Regions from separate parts of the Streptomyces canarius genome, predicted to be linked through region 2. Evidence: predicted binding sites of a transcription regulator. Region 2 holds the regulator's gene; the other holds the start of a gene.

Region 1 (10,980 bases), on a different contig from region 2:
TGTTCTTGGCGACGGCGGCGGCCGGGCCGCGCAGCGTGATCAGCTCCGGGCCCTCGGGGGCCTCGGCCGCGGCGGGCTTCGCCGTGGGCTGAGCGGGCGCCTGTGCGGGCTGCGCCGGCTTGGCCGGGGCGGGAGCCTTCGCCGCGGGGGCCGGGGCCGGAGCCGGGGCCTGAGCGGGGGCGGCGGCGGGCTTCTGAGCCGCGGGGGCGGCCGGGGCGGCGGCCTGGGGGGCCGGGGCCGCGGGCCGGGCCTGCGGGGCCGTGGTGGGGGTCTCTGCGGCCCCCGTGGCCGCAGTACCCGCCGGAGCCGGGGTGGCAGGAGCCCCCGGCTTGTAATCGGCGAAGAAGTCCCACCAGGCACGGTCTACCGAATTCGGGTCCTGGAGGTACTGCTGATAGATCTCGTCGACGAGCCACTCGTTCGCACCGAACGCTGCGGCGGGGTTCTTCCCGGCTTGGTCGTCGGTGGAGATGCTCGAGTTACTGGGGGACTGTGGCGACACGGCGGCAACCGCCCTCTTCCGCTTCACAAGGTGATGGACAGCGGGAATAAAGGCTACGCCTCCCTGGGCGGGAAGGTCAGGTCGAGCAAGGTCATCGTCGCGTAAGTCACATCAAGAATCTTGTTTCAGGGCTTGAAATGGCGGGAAACAAGCGTGGTTCCGCGGAGGGGAGGGTGTGGCGGCCCGGGCCCTGCGCGTCTTCGTCCGACGGGTGCCCGGGCCTGCCCTGATCACACGGGTCCAGCCGCGCGGACCGGCGGCGACGGACGTGGATCTTGTGGTTCCGCTCGGACTTTACGTCAACTTGGGGCGGAAGTCAGTCCCGGAAGAGTGACGATGATCCGGCAGCCCCGCTCGGATTCGGCCACACCGATCCGGCCGCCGTGCAGATCCACCGCCCACCGGGCGATCGCCAGGCCCAGCCCCGTACCGCCGTCGCTGCCCGGACCGTGCGGCCGGGTCACCGCGCCGCGGTTGAACCGCTCGAACACCCGGTGCCACTCCGACCGGGGGATGCCGGGGCCCTCGTCCAGGATCTCCAGCTCCAGCGAGTCCGGCTGCGGCCCGCGCCGCGCCCGCACGGTCACCCGGCCGTGCGGCGGGCTGTGCTTGACCGCGTTGTCGATCAGGTTCGCGACGACCTGGTGGATGCGCTCGGGGTCCGCGTGCGCGGTCAGCTCCGGCGGGGAGACGTCGAGGTGCAGGTGGACGTCCGTGCGCGTGTGGCTGCCGGAGCCGGTGGCCATGCCCGCGCGCGCGGAGGCGACCATGTTGGCCTCCTTCAGCACGCCGGACAGGTACGGCCACACCTCGAACCGCCGCAGCTTCAGCGGTACGACGCCGTTGTCGAGCCGGGACAGGTCCAGCAGGGTCTCCACCAGGCGGCCGAGCCGCTCGGTCTGCTTCAGGGCCGTCCGCATGGTCTCCGGGTCGGCCTCGGTGACCCCGTCGACGATGTTCTCCAGCACCGCGCGCAGCCCGGCGATCGGGGTGCGCAGCTCGTGCGAGACGTTCGCGACGAGCTCCTTGCGCTGGTTGTCCTGGGCCTCCAGCTCGTCGGCCATGACGTTGATCGTCTGGGCCAGGTCGCCGAGCTCGTCCCGGCGGTTCTCCCGCACCCGGCGGGTGTAGTCGCCCTCGGAGATGGAGCGGGCCACCGCGTTCATCTCGTCCAGCGGCATGGTGAGGGAGTGCGCCACGAACTGCGTGATCAGCAGGGTGGCGATCATCGAGAAGACCGTGATGAAGCGCAGCTCCGTCTTGGTGTGCACCGCCACGATCGACAGACCCGTGGTGATCAGCACGGAGATGACGACCAGCGCACCCAGCTTGGTCTTGATCGAGAACGGGCGCACGCCGCCCCAGGGGTTCTCGCCGACGGCCCCGGGGCTCCTCCGTGCGGCCTGGCGCCCGCCGCCGCTCATGGGGTCGGCGTCTCCAGCGCGTAGCCCACACCGTGCACCGTGCGGATGCGCTCCGCACCGATCTTCCGCCGCAGCGCCTTGATGTGGCTGTCGACCGTGCGGGTGCCGGAGGCGTCCGCCCAGTCCCACACCTCGGCCAGCAGCTGCTCCCGGGAGAGCACCGCGCGCGGGGTGTTCGCCAGGCACACCAGCAGGTCGAACTCGGTGGGCGTCAGGTGGACGTCCTCGGACTTCACCCGCACCCGGCGCTGCGCGTGGTCGATCTCCAGCTCGCCGAGCCGCAGGATGCCGGAGCGCGGGGTGGTCGCGGCCAGCGCGGCCCGCTCCACCCGGCGCAGCAGCACGTGCACGCGTGCGGCCAGCTCCCGCATCGAGAACGGCTTGGTCATGTAGTCGTCGGCGCCCACGCCGAGCCCGACCAGCATGTCCGTCTCGTCGTCCCGCGCGGTCAGCATCAGCACCGGCACCGGCCGCTGGGCCTGCACCCGCCGGCACACTTCGAGCCCGTCGAAGCCCGGCAGCATGATGTCGAGGATCAGCAGATCGGGCTGCCATGCCTCCGCGGTGTCGACCGCGGCCGGACCGTCGGCCGCCGTTTGCACGAGAAATCCCTCGGCGCGCAGCCGGGCCGCGATGGCGTCGACGATCGTGGGGTCGTCCTCGACGACCAGCACCCGGCGCTGCGCGCCCGGGGTGGTCGTCGCCGCGCCGCTCTGGGAGGTGTGTGTCTGCTCCATCGCCCGCCCCTGTTGTTGCTTTCCGGAATCAGTGGGGTGATCCCATGTCTGCGTTTGACGCTTGAATGATCGGCGTCAGGGCAGCACATTACGGTGACCGGCCGTGCTGTCGCTATCCAGGTCGGACGGCGAGGTGGATGGCGTCCGGAACGCCCCGGGCAACCGGCACCTCTTCGGTACGCACCTGTTGGAACCCGGCATTCCGCAAGCTTCCTTCAAATTCCGGAGAGGGCTCGGCCGACCACACCGCGAGCACCCCGCCAGGCCTCAACACCCGTACGCAGGCGGCGAGTCCGGCCGGTGAGTAGAGGCTGTCGTTGTCCTCGGTGACGGTCCAGCCGGGCCCGTTGTCGATGTCGAGACACAGCGCGTCGAACGTGTCCGATGTCTCATTGACGTACCGCACGAGATCCGCTTCGACGATCACGGTGCGCGGATCGGCGAGCGCGGCGGCGGACAGTTCGGCCAGCGGTCCGTCCCGGTGCCAGTCGATGACGGCGGGTTCCCGCTCGACCACGGTGATCCGCCCCCACCGCGGGTCGGCGGCGGCATGCGCCAGCGAGAAGCCCACGCCCAGCCCGCCGATCAGCACCTTCGGGGCGGGCCGCCCGTCCAGCGCGGCGCGGGCCGCGTCGACCAGCAGCCGCTCCGAGCGGCCGTCGGAGGTGTCCATCAGGAAGCAGCCGTTGGCGATGATCTGAAGCAGCGCACCGTGTCTGCGCAGCACCACCTCGCCGTACGGGCCGTCGCGTCGGTCCAGGACCACGGGAGTGTCGTACACGGCAGTCATGACCCCATCCTGCTTGAACGGAGCCTGGCGTTCACGGGAATTGCGCATGACGCCCACGGACGGGTGGTCCGCACCGGGGCCGGACGCGGCCGGCGGGTGAGAGGTCGCCGTGAATCCGCAGCCGGGTGGCGTCGGTCATAGACAGCGCCGTGCCGAGCACGAAGGGTGGGGCGCGACGGAAGGAGCGCCTCACCGTGGAACGGAGTACGACGGGCCCCACGCCGGACGCGTGCCCGCCCGCGCCGGGCACGCCCCTTCCCGACGGCGCCGCCGTCCCGGCCCCGGCCCTCGCCGGCCTGCTGGACGGCATGCCCCGCCAGCGCGCCGCCGCCCCCGGGGCGGCCCCCGACACCGCGGACCCCGCCCCGCTCCCGCACCGGCCGCTGCCCCGCCCGTGGCGCCTGCTGCCGACCCCCGTCGGCACCCCGTTCACCTTCGCCTACGCGGCCGTCCTGGCCGTCACCTCCCTGATCGCGACCCACGCCGACCCCGCCCTGGTGCAGACGCTCCACCAGGGCTCCAGCACCGACGTGGCCCACCTGGTGCGCACGCCCGTGCTGGTGCTGCTGGCGAGCGCGCTGTGGGTCGCGGGCGGGATCCTCTCGCCGTACACGGTCGCGTTCCTGCTGGTGCTCACGGTGCTGGAGCGGCGGATAGGCGGAGCGCGGGCCGCCTGTGTCTTCCTGGCCGGCCATGTCCTGGCCACCCTCGCCACCGAGGTCCCGGTGGGCCTCGCCGTCCTGCTGGGCCACCTGCCCGACACCTCGCTGCACCGCCTCGACTACGGCATCAGCTTCGGCGTGGCCACGAGTACCGGCGCCCTGACGGGCCTCCTGCGCCCCTGGCTGCGCTGGCCGTTGCTGACCCTGGCGGCCGGCGGACTGCTGAGCGACCTGCTGACCTACGCCGACCCGCTGACGAACTGGGGCCACGTCATCGCCCTGACGATCGGTGTGGCGGCCTGGCCCCTGGTCCGACGGTGGCACCGGCCGGCCTAGAGCGCGGGGAACCGCGCGAGCACCCCAACCCACCCGCACCCACGCACGTTTGCGCAGCTCATCCCCCTGGTCGTAGGTGATCGCTCAGAGCGAACAGCGGCCCGGGAACAATAGACCCCGCCAGAACATTGAGTCGGCATAGCTCAAGTTGACTGCCGAAGGGGAGATCATGGCTGCTGAGTCACCGGCGTTCACGCTGAACCTGCCCGTGCTGCCGCTCGACGACGAGGTCGTGCTGCCCGGCATGGTGGTCCCGCTGGACCTGAGCGACGCCGAGGTGCGGGCCGCGGTGGAGGCCGCTCAGGCCGCCGCCCGCTCCGAACCCGGAAAGCCCAAGGTGCTGCTGGTGCCGCGCATCGACGGTACGTACGCCAAGACCGGCGTCCTCGGCACGGTGGAACAGGTCGGCCGGCTCGCCGACGGTGACCCGGGGGCCCTGGTCCGCGGTCGCAGCCGCGTCCGCATCGGCGCCGGCACCACCGGCCCGGGCGCCGCGCTCTGGGTCGAGGGAGCCCGTGTCGAGGAGACCGTTCCCGAGCCGCTGCCGGGCCAGGTCACGGAACTCGTCAAGGAGTACAAGGCACTCGCCACCACCTGGCTGAAGAAGCGCGGTGCCTGGCAGGTCGTGGACCGCGTCCAGGCCATCGAGGACGTGTCGGCGCTGGCCGACAACTCCGGCTACTCGCCGTTCCTGACGACCGAACAGAAGGTCGAACTGCTGGAGACCGCCGACCCGGTGGCCCGGCTCAAGCTCGCCACGCAGCAGCTGCGCGACCACCTCGCGGAGCAGGACGTGGCCGAGACCATCGCCAAGGACGTCCAGGAAGGCGTCGACAAGCAGCAGCGCGAGTTCCTGCTGCGCCGTCAGCTGGAGGCCGTCCGCAAGGAACTGCGCGAGCTCAACGGCGAGAAGGAGGGCGAGGAGTCCGACGACTACCGCGCCCGCGTCGAGGCCGCCGACCTGCCGGAGAAGGTCCGCGAGGCCGCCCTCAAGGAGGTCGACAAGCTGGAGCGCGCCTCCGAGCAGTCACCCGAGGGCTCCTGGATCCGCACCTGGCTGGACACCGTCCTGGAGATGCCGTGGAACGAGCGGACCGAGGACGCGTACGACATCCAGGGCGCGAAGGCCGTGCTCGACGCCGAGCACGCGGGCCTGGACGACGTGAAGGAACGCATCACCGAGTACCTGGCCGTGCGCAAGCGGCGCGGCGACCGGGGCCTGGGCGTCATCGGCGGGCGGCGCGGCGGTGCCGTGCTCGCGCTCGTCGGCCCGCCCGGTGTCGGCAAGACCTCGCTGGGCGAGTCCGTCGCGCACGCCATGGGCCGCAAGTTCGTCCGCGTCGCCCTCGGCGGCGTCCGTGACGAGGCCGAGATCCGCGGTCACCGCCGTACGTACGTCGGCGCGCTGCCCGGCCGGATCGTGCGCGCCGTCAAGGAGGCCGGGTCCATGAACCCGGTGGTCCTGCTGGACGAGATCGACAAGGTGGGCTCCGACTTCCGGGGCGACCCGGCCGCCGCCCTCCTCGAAGTGCTCGACCCGGCGCAGAACCACACCTTCCGGGACCACTACCTGGAGGTCGAGCTGGACCTGTCGGACGTGGTCTTCCTCGCCACCGCCAACGTCCTGGAGGCCATCCCGGAGGCGCTCGCCGACCGTATGGAGATCGTCCGCCTGGACGGCTACACCGAGGACGAGAAGGTCGTCATCGCCCGGGACCACCTGCTCCCGCGCCAGCTGGAGCGGGCCGGCCTGGACAAGGCCGAGGTCACGCTGGACGAGAGCGCGCTGCGCAAGCTCGCCGGCGAGTACACCCGCGAGGCGGGCGTGCGAACCCTGGAGCGGTCCATCGCACGGCTGCTGCGGAAGGTCGCGGCCCAGCACGAACTGGGCGAGCGCGAGCTGCCGTTCACCGTCACCGACGGTGATCTGCGCGGGCTCATCGGCCGGCCGCACCACGTGCCCGAGTCCGCCCAGGACCCGGCCGAGCGCCGTACGGCCGTCCCCGGTGTGGCGACCGGCCTCGCGGTCACCGGCGCCGGCGGCGACGTGCTCTTCGTGGAGGCGTCCCTGGCCGACCCGGAGACGGGTGGGGCGGGGCTGACCCTGACCGGCCAGCTGGGCGACGTGATGAAGGAGTCGGCGCAGATCGCGCTGAGCTTCCTGCGCAGCCACGGCGCCGAGCTGGAGCTGCCGGTGGCCGACCTGAAGGACCGGGGCGTGCACATCCACTTCCCGGCGGGCGCGGTGCCGAAGGACGGTCCGAGCGCGGGCATCACGATGACCACGGCCCTCGCCTCGCTGCTCTCCGGCCGCCTGGTCCGCACGGACGTCGCCATGACCGGCGAGGTCTCGCTGACCGGCCGGGTGCTGCCCATCGGCGGCGTGAAGCAGAAGCTGCTCGCCGCCCAGCGCGCCGGGGTGACCACCGTCATCATCCCCAAGCGCAACGAGCCCGACCTGGACGACGTCCCGGCCGAGGTGCTGGACAAGCTCGACGTCCACACCGTGACCGACGTCCGGCAGGTACTGGAACTGGCGCTCGCGCCCGCCACGAGCGACGCGGCGCCGGAGGTTCCGGTAGCGGCGTGACGGACGCTGCCGGATGAGGGAAGGCCCGGGTTCCGTGAGGGAGGCCCGGGCCTTCGCCATGCGGGCGGTGCGGAGTCGGCGGTGCTTGGGGCGCTTGGGGGAGTGCCCCGCCTGTCAGAGCGCGGTCAGCGACTGCTCCGCCCACACCGTCTTGCCGATCCGGTCGTGCCGGGTGCCCCAGCGGTCGGCGAGCTGGGCGACCAGCAGCAGGCCCCGGCCGCCCTCGTCGAAGATCCGGGCCCGGCGCATGTGCGGGGCGGTGTCGCTGGCGTCGTAGACCTCGCTGATCAGGGTCCTGCCCTGATGGATCAGCCGGAGCCGGAGGGGCGGACGGCCGTAGCGGATGGCATTGGTGACCAGCTCGCTGACCATCAGCTCGGTGGTGAACGCGGCCTCGTCAAGGCCCCACACGGACAGTTGGCCGGTGGTGTACCGGCGGGCCAGCGAGACGACGGAGGGCTCGTCGCACAGCTCCCAGGAGGCGACCAGGTCCTCGTGCAGGGCCCGGGTGCGGGCCACCAGCAGGGCGATGTCGTCGTCGAGGCGGTGGCTGAGCAGGTCGCCGAGAACCCGGTCGCACACCGACTCCAGCGACTGCGCGGGACGGCCGAGCGCGACGGACAACTTGTCCAGGGCCTCGTCGATGTCGTGGTCGCGGGCCTCCAGCAGCCCGTCGGTGTAGAGCACGAGCAGGCTGCCCTCGGGCAGTTCCTTCTCCATCGCCTCGAAGGGCAGCCCGCCGAGCCCGAGCGGCGGCCCCGCGGGCACGTCGAGGAAGCGGACGGTGCCGTCCGGGGTCACCACGGCGGGCGGCGGATGCCCGGCCCGGGCCACGGAGCAGCGGCGCGAGACCGGGTCGTAGACGGCGTACAGACAGGTGGTGCCGATGCCTCCGGCGGTGTCGGCGCCCGGGTCCGCGCTGCCCTCGTCGGCGGCCAGCCGCAGCACCAGGTCGTCCAGGTGGGTGAGCAGCTCGTCGGCGGGCAGATCGACGTCGGCCAGGGTGCGTACCGCCGTGCGCAGCCGGCCCATGGTGGCGGAGGCCCGGAGGCCGTGGCCCACCACGTCACCCACGACGAGCGCCACCCGCGCCCCGGACAGCGGGATCACGTCGAACCAGTCGCCGCCCACGCCGGCCCGGGTCGCGGCCGGCAGATAGCGGGTGGCGATCTCCAGGGCCGCCTGGTCGGACACCCTGTGCGGGAGCAGGCTGCGTTGCGGGGCCACGGTGGTGGTGCGGGGCCGGGAACAGCCGCGGGCCTGTTCCATGCCGGTGGCCGCCTTGGCGGTGAACTCCTCCGCGAGCCGCAGGTCCTCCGGTCCGAAGGGCCCCCGCCCCCCGTGCCGGCCGAACAGGGCGACGCCGAGCGTGCTGCCCTGGGCGAGCAGCGGGACCGCCAGCAGGGAGCGCGTCCCGGACGTGCGCAGCCACGAGGCGCCGGGGTCCAGCGCCACCCACTCGGCCACGGCCGGGTCCGCCATGTCGTACAGCATCGGGCGGGCCGCCGTCAGACACCGGGTGGGCGGCGAGTCCGCCGGGCAGGCGATCACCTCCCCGATACCGACGCCGACACCGGTTCCGACGCCGCCGCCGTGGCCGGGCCCGCCGTCCCCCGGGACAGCGCGCAGGGCGGCGCGGCGCAGGACCACCTGCTCCGGCGGCCGGCCGGCGGCCTCGGCGGTGGTCCACGGGGAGTCCAGCAGGTCCACCGCCATGAGGTCGGCCAGCCGGGGGACCGTGACCTCGCCGAGTTCCTGTGCGGCACGGGCCTGGTCCGCGGCCGTGCCGACGGGCGCGGCGGACTCGCCCGAGGGGCGAGCCCCGCCGGCGGTTTCCCGGGCCGGCTCCGGCACGGACAGGCAGACGGCCCGCACCTGCCCGTCGGCGTCCTTCAGCGGGGTGAGGACGATGGCCTGGCCGAGGTCCGGACCGAGCCGGCCGCGCGCCTCCTGCGGCCTGCCGCGCTCCAGCGCCCGCCGCATCGACCGGGCGGCCTCCTCGCTCGAGGCCCCCGGCGCGATGTGGGTGAGGCGCAGTCCGCGGATCGCCGCCTCGGGCAGGGCGAGGGCGTGTTCCATCCGCCGGTTGGCGCGCACCAGGCGCAGGTCCGCGCCGAAGATGGCCAGCGGAAAGGGGGACTGGAGGAACGTCCACTCCTCCAGCGGTTCGCCGCGGGGCGGCTGGGTCCGGGCCGTCACCGCGCTCACCACGAGCCAGTCGGTGGCGCCGGTCTGGAAGGTCCGGCGGTGGGCGAGCACGCCCAGTTCCAGGAGGCTGCCGTCCTGGTGGCGCAGTGGGACGGTGCCGTTCCAGCGGGACCGGCCGGCCAGTGCCCGCCGGACCGCCGCGCCGTCGGCGGCGAGCAGCGCGGTGGCGGGCCGGCCGACCACCGCCGGGGAGTCGTAGCCGAGCAGCCGCCGCGCCCCCTCGCTCCAGCCGGTGAGGACGCCCTGCTCATCGATGGTGGCCGTGGCCGTGTACGTCGACTGTCGCTCCATCGCCGCTCATCTCGCCCTTGCTCGGCAGGCTCTCCTGTCCAGCTTGATCCCGGGCGGCGCGGAGCACCAACGCAAGGCGGCGCACACGGTGGCCCCTGCCGCACGGCAGGGGCCACCGCGGAGCCGTCAGCCGAGGGCCAGGGCCTGCACCCGGTCCAGGGCGCCGTTGAACTTGTCGTGGTCGCCGACCGTCGGGCCGGAGGAGGTGTACTGCCACATCGTGTAGTACGACCACCCCGCCGGCAGCGTCCCCGGGTCGGAGGCGTAGCGGGCGATCCACAGCGGGTTGTTCACGGCGAAGCCGCCGTAGTTGCCGGTGCACTGGGTCCACCAGCTGGTGGCGGTGTAGATGACCGGGTAGCGGCTGGTGCGGGCCTTGTAGGTGTTGATGAAGTCGGCGATCCAGCTCACCATCTGGCTCGCGGTCTTGCCGTAGCAGGCGGCGCCGTACGGGTTCCACTCGATGTCGAGGGCGCCGGGCAGCGTCTTGCCGTCCCGGGACCAGCCGCCGCCGTGGTCCACGAAGTAATTGGCCTGGGTGGCGCCGCTGGTGGTGTCCGGGGTGGCGAAGTGGTACGAGCCGCGGATCATGCCGACGTTGTACGAGCCGTTGTACTGCTGGGCGAAGTACGGGTTCGTGTAGTACGTGCCTTCCGTGGCCTTCGTGTACGCCCACCGGACCCCGCTGTTCCACAGGGTCGACCAGGCGACGTTGCCCTGGTAGCCGGAGACGTCGACGCCCTCGGTCTGGGTGGCGTCACCGGTGCTGGGCGTGCCGTCCTGGCCGTCGTGGGCGAGGACGCCCATGCCCATGTAGGCGGAGCCGCGGCTGGGCGTGCTCGCGGCCTGGGCGGAGGTGAGCGGAAGGGTGAGGGAGAGCGCCGCGAGCAGGGCCGTGAGGAGAACGGCGAGGGGGCGCGGGCGGAACGACACGGGGGAGCGGGGGGAGTGGACGGAGCGGGTGGAGCCGGGTCTGAGCACGGGCATGACGTGCCTCCGGGGGAGTGGAGTGGGGGGAGTGACGTGGGACTGCGACACCGACCGTCGGCCCACTGGCGTGGGCATGCCATTAACGACGTGGTAGAGAAGCTACGCACGTAGATGAGGGCGTGGGAAGGGGGTCCGGGCGACGCCGTTGGTCTACGCCTGCGAAATACTGGCAGAGCTGCGGCAATGACGACTTTTGACAGAAACTTTCAGGACCGCGAAACCGAGCAGGGGTGCTGACGTGCACGAGGACGGAAACGGCGGCGCGGACGGCGCCGTCGGCCAGATGACGCCCAGTGGTGCAGACCAGGAATTCCTGGCGCTGGAACGCGAGTTGACCGTGCTGCTCCGGCGTGCCCGGTCCAGCCAGGGCGAGATGGCCCGGGAGGTCCACCCCGACCTGGAGTCCTCCGCGTACGGCCTGCTCATCCGGCTGGACGAACTGGGCGGCCA
Region 2 (10,980 bases):
GTCGCGCCGATCATGCGCAGCTCACCGCGGGCGAGCATCGGCTTCAGCATGTTGCCCGCGTCCATGGCGGAGTCGCCGCCGGCACCGGCGCCCACGACGGTGTGCAGCTCGTCGATGAAGGTGATGATCTGCCCGTCGGACTCCTTGATCTCCGACAGGACGGCCTTGAGGCGCTCCTCGAACTCGCCGCGGTACTTGGCGCCGGCCACCATCGCGCCGAGGTCGAGCGCGACCAGCCGCTTGTCCTTCAGCGACTCGGGCACGTCGCCCTTGACGATCCGCTGGGCGAGCCCCTCGACCACGGCGGTCTTGCCGACGCCCGGCTCACCGATGAGGACGGGGTTGTTCTTCGTACGACGGCTCAGCACCTGCACGACCCGCCGGATCTCCTGGTCCCGCCCGATGACCGGGTCGAGCCGGCCCTCGCGGGCGGCGGCGGTGAAGTCGGTGCCGAACTTCTCCAGGGCCTTGTACTGGCCCTCCGGGTCGGCGGTGGTCACGCGGCGTCCTCCCCTGGCCTTCTGGAAGGCCTCCTGAAGTTTCTTCGCATCGGCGCCCTGCTCCTTGAGCGCGTCCCCGGCGGCGCCGCCCTTCGCGGCGATGCCGATGAGCATGTGCTCGGTGGACAGGTACTCGTCGCCGAGCGCCTTGGCGCGCTCGGCGGCGTCCGCGATCACGGCGAGCATCTCGCGGTTCGGCTGCGGAGGCGCGACGGTGGACCCGGTCACGCTGGGCAGACCGGCGAGGATGCGCTCCGCGCCGGAGCGTACGGCGGCCTGGTCGGCCTCGACGGCCGCGAGCAGGTCGGTGATGTTCTCGTTGTCCTGCCCCTGGAGCAGAGCCAGCAGCAGGTGAGCGGGGGTGAGATCCGGGTGCCCCTCGGTGAGGGCACGATTGCTCGCCGCGTTGATCGCGTCCCGGCTCCTGTTGGTCAGCTCGGCGTCCACGTGTGCGTTCTCCTCCTACCCGACGGTCCTGCCTCAACCAACGTACACAAACTTGAGTCTATTCCACTCAAGGCAGGCCGCGCACGGGTCCCGGCGGTGTTCGGTTAGGTTCACGGCATGGCCTCGTACTCCCAGGATCCGGCTGCCCCGGACGAGCCGTACCTCGCCTTCTGGCGCGAACGGCATCTGTGCACCTTGACGACCCTCCGCCCGGACGGCAGCCCGCACGTGGTGCCGGTGGGGGTGACCTACGACGCCTCGGCACGGCTGGCCCGGGTGATCACCAACAGGACCAGCACAAAGGTGGCCCATGTGCGCGCGGCCGGGGCCGAGGGGGCCAGGGTGGCGGTGTGCCAGGTGGACGGCCGGCGCTGGGCGACGCTGGAGGGGCGGGCGCGGGTGCGCGCCGAGCCGGAGCGGGTCGCGGAGGCGGAGCGGCGCTACGCGGAGCGGTACGAGCGGACGCCCTCGCCGAACCCGTCCCGGGTGGTGATCGAGATCGAGGTGGAGCGGGTGCTGGGGCGCGGCTGAGCGCGGCCGACGTCCGGCTGTTTCCGGCCACCGTGGAGTAGGCCCATACCCCGAAATGTCGCCGCAAACTGCAGCGGCGTCACCGTGTTCAGGTCACGGTGACGCCGCTGCGGGGGGAAGCACCTGAGCGATCTGTTACGACGGGGGAATCGCGTCAGGCACTGCGGGGGGTGGCCGAGATGGTTCGTACGTCGGACGGCGCCGGCTCGGACAGCCGGTGGTCCCGCCGGTCCAGGTTCACAAAGATCATTCCGTACCGGATGGCACAGCGCACCGGCTGCGGCGCGCCACGCGGCTTGCGCAGGCACCGGTACGCCCGCACATCCCCGTCCTCGTCCCGCGTGACGACGACCGGCTCACCGAACACGGTGACCATCAGCGAGTCACCACTGTGCGGGATGGCCGTGACCAGGTCGATGAAGTGCCAGCCGGAGCGGTAGGCGGTGGCCATCTCGCGACGGAAGGACCGGTCGTCGGGTGGAGTAGTCATCAGTCAGCCCCAGGTGGTGTCGTCCACACCATAGGAATGAGCCGTCCCGGTGCTGCCGTCACTCATGGCGACTGTCCGGGGAGCCACTCCCCAGGTCGTATCGCCCGCGGCGTCACGCTTCGCACCGGAGAGGCCACTCAGCGCGCCAATGGCCACAACGGTGGAGAAGGCGACGGCAAGCATCGACCGAAGCAATTTGTTGCGCATATTCGGCTTCGTCCTCACTTGAAGGTCCCCTCTTCCCCCGTCGAACAAGACGATGTCTCATTTGGGCACGTCATGGCCACACGATCGGTGCATCATGTTCCTGCATGTTCAGGACCCTGGGGGGTGGAGATTTGCCAACAAATCGGACCAAAGCGTCACATCCCCATGCCATGACCGAACTCTGCGAGGAGGGTAGCGGCCTTTACGCCAAGGCACTGCGCGTGGGGCGGATAGCCCGCGCGGACGCGGAAGCCGCCCCCTGCCTCATGGAGTTCGCCCTCCTGCAACCGGATCCGGACGACGCGAACTGGCTGCGCCCCACCCCGCCGTCCGTCGCCCTGGCCCAGCGGCTCAATCCGATCGAGCGCGAGATCTCCGACCGCAGGCGCCTGTCGATCGAACTGGCCGAGGTCTTCGAACCGTTCATGGCGCTCAGCGCCCAGGACACCACCTCCACCCACGCCATCTCGGTGCTGGAGGGCCTGGACCGCATCAACGCCGCCCTCGACGTGGCGACGGCCGAGTGCCGCTCCGAGGTGCTGACCGTGCAGCCGACCAGCCGCCGGCTGGAACACACCCTCCTCCAGGGCCTGGAACGCGACCGCCCCCTCCTCGAACGCGGCGTACGCATCCGGACCCTGTACCAGCACACCGCCCGCTACAGCCCCGAGACCCTCGGGTACGTGGCCCAGTTCTCCGTCGGGAAGGTGGAGTACCGCACCATCGACGAACTGGTGGAGCGGCTCATCATCTGCGACGAGACCGTCGCCTTCATCCCCGTGCGCGACGACCGCCAGGTCGCCCTGGAACTCCGCCACCCCGGCCTGGTGCGCTACCTGATCAAGGTGTTCGAGTTCATGTGGGCCCGCGCCGTGCCGCTGAGCACCGGCGCCCCCTACGAGACGGCCCCGGACGGCATCACGGACATCCAGCACTCCATCGCCAAGCTCCTGGTCGAGGGCCATGTCGACGAGGCCATCGCCCGCCGCCTCGGCATGAACGTGCGCACCTGCCGGGCCCACATCGCCAAGCTGGCCCAGGCCCTCGGCAGCGGCAGCCGCGCGCAACTCGGCTACCTCATCGCCCAGTCCGGCATCCTCGACCGGGAGCACTGAGGCGCGGTCCCGCCAAGGCTCAGCGCACGGCCGGGGGTTCCTGCTCCGGACCGGCGAGGGCGGTGGTCGGCAGGGGAGGGCGGTGGCCGTCCAGACCGACCTGGGCGATGCGGACGCCGAGTTGGGTACGGCTGGCCGCGCCCAGGGTCTCCGACAGACGGGCGATGTGGGCCCGGCAGGTGCGCACGCTGATGCCCAGGCGTTCGGCGATGACCGCGTCCTGGTGGCCCTCGGCAAGCAGCGCGGCGATGGACTGCTCGCGGTGCGAGATGCCCTCGATGCCGGTGTCGGGGAGCGGGGCCGTGAGCGGGATCGCCAGGCGCCACAGCCGTTCGAAGATCGTCACCAGGTAGGCGATGAGGGCCGGGTGGCGCAGCTCCAGGGCCATCGTGCGGTCGGTGTTGGCGGGGATGAACGCCACCGTGCGGTCGAAGAGGATGAGCCGGTCGATGACCTCGTCCAGGGTGCGCGCCTCCACCGCGTCGCCCATCAGCTCAAGGTAGTTCAGCAGGCCCTGGCCGTGCCGGGCCACATGCGTGTACAGGTCCCGCATCCGCACGCCCCGGCCGCGCAGCGCCAGCGCCCGGTGCAGGCCCTCGGAGAGCTCCGCCTCCCGCCGGATGCCGCCGGGCTGCACGGTGAGCACCTCGGTGGTGCACGCCTCGGTCGCCTCGTCCATCGCGGCCTGGATGCGGGAGAGCCCGTCCAGGACCCGGATGGCGCTGCCCTCGGCCGGCGCCGCCAGCGCGTTCAGCTGCCTTCCCAGGCCCGCGTACCACTCGAACGCGGCCACCGCCGAGCCCATCCGCCGCTGACTCGCGCTGACCTCGTCGTAGACCCCGCGCAGCAGCCGGGTCATGACCTCCTGCGGGGAGGTCGGCACCAGCCAGTCCATGTCGTCCGGGTCGGGGTGCAGCAGGGCGAGCTCCAGCAGGCAGGGCACCGGTTCGGCGTCCGTGCGCGGCACCCGTCCCCGGCGCACGGCACGGGAGTACACCCGGTCCCCGGCTGCGCACAGCCGGTCGGCACCGTGAGGATGCTCCTCCGCCCCGTGCCCGGCCATCGCCCATTCCACCCCCGGTGTGCTGCCACTTCCGTGGCGCAACTATGCGCGGCGCCGAACCGGGTCCGCAACACGGCTCCCTCCACGGCGGGCACCGGAAAATGCCGCTGTGTCCGGGTTTCGGCACCGGTCCGCTCCGCGCACCGCGGCCGGCCGGGGGTGGAACGCGGCGTCCTACTTCAGACCGACCGCCGCGCAGGCCGCCTTGTACTTGGCGGTGCAGATCTGGTCGACGGTGTAGATGCCGTCCGCGACGACCGTGTCCTTGATGGTGCGCTTGGTCAGCGCGGTCACCTGGACCAGCTTGGCCGGGATGTCCTTGGTGGTGGGGCTATCCACCCGGTCCTGGGTGAGGGCGTCGAACTGGATGTCCTTGCCCTGGAGCTTGGTGACGGCCATCTGCGCGGCGGCCTCGGCCTCGTCCGGGTAGGACTTGAAGACGCTCATGTACTGCTCGTCCGCCAGCACCCGCTGCACGGCGTCCAGTTCGGCGTCCTGACCGGTGATCGGGGGCAGATCGGTGACACCGGCCGCCTTCAGGGCCTTGATGATGCCGCCCGCCATACCGTCGTTGGCGGAGTAGACGCCGGCGATGTTGTCCTTGCCGATCTTCGCGATGGCCTTGGCCATGTTGGCCTCGGCGTACTCCGGCTTCCACTTGACGGTGTCGTAGCTGTCCGCGATGTCCACCTTGCCGTTCAGCTCGGAGAGCGCCCCCTCCTTGAACTGCTTGGCGTTCGGGTCGGTGGGCGACCCGTTCATCATGACGATCTTGTCGGAGGTGCCGGCGTCCGGGCCCAGGGCCTCCAGCAGGGTGCGGCCCTGCACCTCGCCGACGAGTTCGTTGTCGAAGGAGATGTAGGCGTCGATCGGGCCCTCGGCGAGACGGTCGTAGGCGATGACCGGAATCCCCGCGTCCTTGGCCTTCTTCACCTCGCCGGCGATGGCGTGCGCGTCCACGGCGTCGATGAGGATGACGTCGACCTTGCCGTCGATCATGTTCTGCATCTGCTCGGACTGCCGGGCGGCGTTCGCGTCGGCGTTGGCGTACTCCACCTTGCCCTGCTTCTTGGTGAGTTCGGCCACCTTGTCCCGGATGATGGGGTAGTCGAACTTGTCGTAGCGGGTGTTCGCCTTCTCCGGCAGCAGCAGGCCCACCGTGATGTCGTTGCCCTTGGTCGGGCTCGCACTCGCGCCGTCCCCCGTCACGTTCAGCACGCCACAGCCGGCGAGCGAGAGGGTCATCGTGGACACGGCCACGGATATGGCGATACGGCGCATGCGAGGGCTCACTTCAGGTGTGTTCCGGACGTGGGCGTTGCTATACGGCCCAGGTGTCTGAAAAGACAACGCGCAGGCCACACCTGGCGTCAAGAAGAATCACTTAACGAGTGCGCAACAGCACGCTCCGCTGCATCTGTGGAGGTCATGCGAAACGCCCTTCAAAGGCCCTTTACTGGCCCTCCACGTCAAGGGAGTTCATGGGAACGGCAAAGACCCGTACAACCAGGGCGGTTCCGCACGAGTCGTGAGAGACACGAAGAGGGGCCCGGAATCCGGGCCCCTCTTCGTGTGCGCCTGTGCGCGTCAGTCCTGCTGCTGCCGCTTCGGCCGCCACACCACCAACGCGCTGGTCTGCTGGACCTCCTGGTACGGGACCAGGTCGCGCCGGTAGGAGGCGTGCACGGCCGCCTCGCGCTGCTGCATCGCCGCCGCCGCGCCGTCCAGGGCCGCCTCCAGCTCCGCCACGCGGGACTGGAGCGCGGCGACCTGGTTCTCCAGTTCGATGATCCGCTTGATTCCGGCCAGGTTGATGCCCTCGTCCTGCGACAACTGCTGCACCTGGCGGAGCAGTTCGATGTCACGGGCCGAGTAGCGGCGGCCCCGGCCGGCGGTGCGGTCGGGCGAGACCAGGCCCAAGCGGTCGTACTGGCGCAGCGTCTGCGGGTGGAGTCCGGAGAGCTGGGCCGCCACCGAGATGACGTAGACCGGGGTCTCCTCGGTCAGTTCGTACGGCCCACGAAAATTGTCACCGCGCCGACGGCCGTCCATCACTCTCAAGCTCCCTTCGCGGCCTCGAACAGCTCCGCCCGCGGGTCCTCGCCCGCGGTCGCCTCGCGATACGCCTCCAGTGCGTCACGAGCCTTCCCCGACAGGTCCGTGGGAACACTCACCTCGACGGTGACCAGGAGGTCGCCGCGGGTGCCGTCCTTGCGGACCGCGCCCTTGCCCCGGGCGCGCATGGTGCGGCCGTTGGGCGTGCCGGGCGGCAGTTTCAGGGTGACGGGCGGACCGCCGAGCGTCGGCACCCGCACCTCGCCGCCGAGAGCCGCCTCGGGATACGTCACCGGCACGGTGACGGTGAGGTTGTCGCCCTTGCGTCCGAACACCGGGTGCTCGCCCACGTGGACGACCACGTACAGGTCGCCGGCCGGGCCGCCCCGCTCGCCGGGCGCGCCCTTGCCGCGCAGCCGGATCCGCTGCCCGTCGGTGACGCCCGCCGGGATGCGGACCTGCATCGTGCGGGACGACTTGGCGCGCCCGCTGCCCTTGCACTCCGGGCAGGGGTGCTCGGCCATCAGGCCGCGGCCCTTGCAGTCGGGGCAGGGGTCGGTGAGCGAGAAGCCGCCACCGGAACCCCGGGCGACCTGACCGGTGCCGACACAGGTCGGGCACACGCGCGGTGTGCCGTTCTTGTCGCCGGTGCCCGAACAGGCCTTGCAGGGCGCCTGGGAGGACATCCTCAGGGGCACCGTGGCCCCCTCGATGGCCTCCGTGAAGCTCAGCGTGACCTCGGACTCGATGTCCTGGCCGCGCCGGGGCTGGGTGCGCGTGCCCGCGGCACCGCCGCGGTTGAACAGGCCCCCGAAGACGTCACCGAGTCCGCCACCGAAGCCTCCGCCCTGGGCGGCGCCTCCGAAGAGGTCGCCCAGGTCGAAGTTGAAGGAGCCGCCGGCCGCGCCCGGCCCGGGGCGGAAGCCGCCGTTGCCGAACAGCGCGCGCGCCTCGTCGTACTCCTTGCGCTTCTTGGGGTCGCCGAGGACGTCGTTCGCCTCGGAGATCTCCTTGAAGCGCTCCTCCGCCTTGGCGTTGCCCTTGTTGGCGTCCGGGTGGAACTCGCGGGCGAGCTTCCGGTACGCCTTCTTGATCTCGGCCTCGGTGGCGTCCTTCGGGACGCCGAGGACCTTGTAGTAGTCCTTCTCGATGAAGTCCTTGGTGCTCATCCTCGACGCCCCTCCTTCCCGTCAGTGTTCACGTCAGCCCTCGTCCGGGCCACCGTTCTCCTTGTCGTCGGCCGCCGGCGTCTCCTCGGCACCCTCGGCCTTGACGGTCTGCGCGCCGGGCTGCGGTTCGGCGACGGCCACCCGCGCGGGGCGGATGGTGCGCTCGCCGATGCGGTACCCGGGTTGCAGGATGGCCACGCAGGTCGTCTCGGTGACGTCCGGCGCGTAACTGTGCATCAGGGCCTCGTGGATCGTCGGGTCGAAGGGCTCGCCCTCCTTGCCGAACTGCTGGAGGCCCATCTTGGCCGCGACGGTCTCCAGCGACTCGGCCACCGACTTGAAGCCGCCGACCAGCTCGCCGTGTTCCCGCGCGCGGCCGATGTCGTCGAGCACGGGCAGGAGCTCGGTCAGGAGGTTCGCGATGGCGATCTCCTTGACCGCGATCCGGTCGCGCTCGACCCGGCGGCGGTAGTTCTGGTACTCGGCCTGGAGCCGCTGGAGGTCCGCCGTGCGCTCGCTCAGCGCCGTGCGCACCTGGTCCAGCTGGGCGACCAGACCGGCGTTCTCTGCGTGTCCGTCCCCGGCCGGGGCCGCCCCCTCCTCGGGGGCGGCCTTCGGCTCGGCGTCGTCGGAGGTGGCGCCGGAGGGGACGTCGGGCTTCTCCTCGAAGCCCGGGGTCTCCTCCGTCATTACGCGGCCCCGTCCTTGCGCTCGTCGTCCACGATCTCGGCGTCCACCACGTCGTCGTCGGCGGCCTTGGCGCCACCGGCGGTCGCACCCTCGGGGCCGCCCGCGGCCTGCGCGCCCTGGGCGTCGGCGTACAGCGCCTGGCCCAGCTTCTGCGAGACGGCGGCGACCTTCTCGGTGGCGGAGCGGATCTCGGCGCTGTCCTCGCCCTTGAGGGCTTCCTTCAGCTCGCCGACCGCGGCCTCGACCTCGGTCTTGATCTCGCCGGGGACCTTGTCCTCGTTGTCCTTGAGGAACTTCTCGGTCTGGTAGACCAGCTGCTCGCCCTGGTTGCGGGCCTCGGCGGCCTCGCGGCGCTTGTGGTCCTCCTCCGCGTAGCGCTCGGCCTCCTCGCGCATGCGGTCGACCTCTTCCTTCGGGAGCGAGGAGCCGCCGGTGACGGTCATCTTCTGCTCCTTGCCGGTGCCGAGGTCCTTCGCCGTGACGTGCATGATGCCGTTGGCGTCGATGTCGAAGGAGACCTCGATCTGCGGGACGCCACGCGGCGCCGGCGGCAGACCGGTCAGCTCGAACATGCCGAGCTTCTTGTTGTAGGCCGCGATCTCGCGCTCGCCCTGGTAGACCTGGATCTGCACGGACGGCTGGTTGTCCTCGGCCGTGGTGAAGATCTCGGACCGCTTGGTCGGGATCGTGGTGTTGCGCTCGATCAGCTTGGTCATGATGCCGCCCTTGGTCTCGATGCCGAGGGACAGCGGGGTGACGTCGAGGAGCAGGACGTCCTTGACCTCGCCCTTGAGGACACCGGCCTGGAGCGAGGCTCCGATGGCGACGACCTCGTCCGGGTTCACACCCTTGTTGGCCTCCTTGCCGCCGGTCAGCTCCTTGACGAGCTCGGCGACGGCGGGCATACGGGTGGAGCCACCGACGAGCACGACGTGGTCGATGTCGTTGATGGAGATGCCGGCGTCCTTGATGACGTTGTGGAACGGCGTCTTGCAGCGCTCCAGCAGGTCGGCCGTCAGCTGCTGGAACTGGGCTCGGGTGAGCTTCTCGTCCAGGTGCAGCGGGCCCTCGGCGGACGCGGTGATGTACGGCAGGTTGATCGAGGTCTCGGTCGAGGAGGACAGCTCGATCTTGGCCTTCTCGGCGGCCTCGCGCAGGCGCTGGAGGGCCATCTTGTCCTTGGACAGGTCCACGCCGTGGCCGGACTGGAACTGCTTGACCAGGTAGTCGACGACGCGCTGGTCCCAGTCGTCACCACCGAGGTGGTTGTCACCGTTGGTGGCCTTCACCTCGACGACGCCGTCGCCGATCTCCAGGAGGGACACGTCGAAGGTGCCGCCACCGAGGTCGAAGACGAGGATCGTCTGGTCGTCCTTGTCGAGGCCGTAGGCGAGCGCCGCCGCGGTGGGCTCGTTGACGATGCGCAGGACGTTCAGACCGGCGATCTCACCGGCCTCCTTCGTGGCCTGGCGCTCGGAGTCGTTGAAGTAGGCCGGGACGGTGATGACCGCGTCCGTGACCTTCTCGCCCAGGTAGGCCTCGGCGTCCCGCTTCAGCTTCTGAAGGATGAACGCGGAGATCTGCTGCGGGTTGAAGTCCTTGCCGTCGAGCTGGATCTTCCAGTCGGTGCCCATGTGGCGCTTCACCGAGCGGATGGTCCGGTCCACGTTCGTGACCGCCTGGCGCTTGGCGACCTCGCCGACGAGCACCTCGCCGTTCTTGGCGAAGGCGACGACGGACGGCGTGGTCCGGGCACCCTCGGCGTTGGTGATGACGGTGGGCTCGCCGCCCTCCAGAACGCTGACGACGGAGTTAGTCGTGCCCAGGTCGATGCCGACCGCACGTGCCATGGTTGATTCCTCCAGCTGACTTGAGTGGAACAGGCTCAAGTGTGCACGAGGAGAGGCGCTGGGTCAACAGACCTGAGCCAGCCAGACTCAACTCTTATCCGTTCCTTACACGCAAGTGCCCGCTGACCTGCGTCGATGGCGGGCGGCGACCCTGCGGAGCGGGAATCAAAAGGAGGACGAGAACGGCGAACGCCACCCCGCCGGCCACCCAGAGCACGGCCGAGTCCCCCGTCCACCCGGTGTGCACGAGCACGCCCACGAGCACCGAGGAGAAGCAGCCGGCCCCCAGCAGCACGACCGACCCCTGCGGGGCGAGCCCGAGCCGCCGCAGCCGGTGCGCGAGGTGGTCGGGGCCGCGCCGCAGCAGCGGGCGCCGGGCCACCCCCCGGGCGAGGACCACGAGCAGGGCGTCGGCGACGGCCACGGCACCGAGGCAGAACACCACCGCCGCGCTCGGCCCGGCGTCGTACCCCGCGCGCGTGAAGACCACCGACGACGACAGCACGAACCCGGTGAACAGCGAGCCGCAGGCGCCGAGCCCGACCCGCGCGGGATACCAGTTGTGCATCAGGAAGCCGGTGAGCGCGGCGGCGACCACGCTCAGCAGCACCGCCAGCCCGTCCATCACCTCGGCGGCGGCGCAGGCCCCGGCGCCGAAGGCGGTGACCACCCCGACCGTCCCGGCCAGCCCGTCGGCGTGGTCCAGCCCCTTGAAGGCGAGGGTGGCGAGGACGATCCAGCCGATGGCCAGCAGCCCGCCCGGCGCGCCCGTCTCGTCGTACGGCACCACGCAGACCGCCGCCACGGCCGTCCCGGTGACGAGCACGCGCGCGCGCAGCCGCCACACGTCGGCCACCAGGCCC

Evidence for each region. The regulator HspR, encoded in region 2, represses chaperone genes until heat shock. The targets are predictions, from matches to a motif close to TTGAGNNNNNNNNNCTCAA.
Region 1: the regulator HspR is predicted to act here: its motif matches at 4,580-4,598, upstream of lon (endopeptidase La).

The regions. Positions count from the first base shown of each region.
Region 1 is NZ_BMVN01000039.1:49,088-60,067, forward strand. It holds gene IE294_RS35920 (multifunctional oxoglutarate decarboxylase/oxoglutarate dehydrogenase thiamine pyrophosphate-binding subunit/dihydrolipoyllysine-residue succinyltransferase subunit) at 1-502, opposite strand, end outside; gene IE294_RS35925 (HAMP domain-containing sensor histidine kinase) at 802-1,926, opposite strand; gene IE294_RS35930 (response regulator transcription factor) at 1,923-2,663, opposite strand; gene IE294_RS35935 (spermine/spermidine synthase domain-containing protein) at 2,776-3,453, opposite strand; gene IE294_RS35940 (rhomboid-like protein) at 3,648-4,451, shown strand; gene lon (endopeptidase La) at 4,621-7,041, shown strand; gene IE294_RS35950 (SpoIIE family protein phosphatase) at 7,156-9,540, opposite strand; gene IE294_RS35955 (lysozyme) at 9,667-10,527, opposite strand; gene IE294_RS35960 (MarR family winged helix-turn-helix transcriptional regulator) at 10,769-10,980, shown strand, end outside.
Region 2 is NZ_BMVN01000025.1:58,060-69,039, reverse strand. It holds gene clpB (ATP-dependent chaperone ClpB) at 1-947, opposite strand, end outside; gene IE294_RS29455 (pyridoxamine 5'-phosphate oxidase family protein) at 1,065-1,478, shown strand; gene IE294_RS29450 (Rieske (2Fe-2S) protein) at 1,633-1,968, opposite strand; gene IE294_RS29445 (hypothetical protein) at 1,972-2,175, opposite strand; gene IE294_RS29440 (helix-turn-helix domain-containing protein) at 2,346-3,290, shown strand; gene IE294_RS29435 (helix-turn-helix transcriptional regulator) at 3,310-4,353, opposite strand; gene IE294_RS29430 (sugar ABC transporter substrate-binding protein) at 4,528-5,634, opposite strand; gene IE294_RS29425 (heat shock protein transcriptional repressor HspR) at 5,941-6,405, opposite strand; gene dnaJ (molecular chaperone DnaJ) at 6,411-7,577, opposite strand; gene grpE (nucleotide exchange factor GrpE) at 7,611-8,267, opposite strand; gene dnaK (molecular chaperone DnaK) at 8,267-10,117, opposite strand; gene IE294_RS29405 (MraY family glycosyltransferase) at 10,212-10,980, opposite strand, start outside.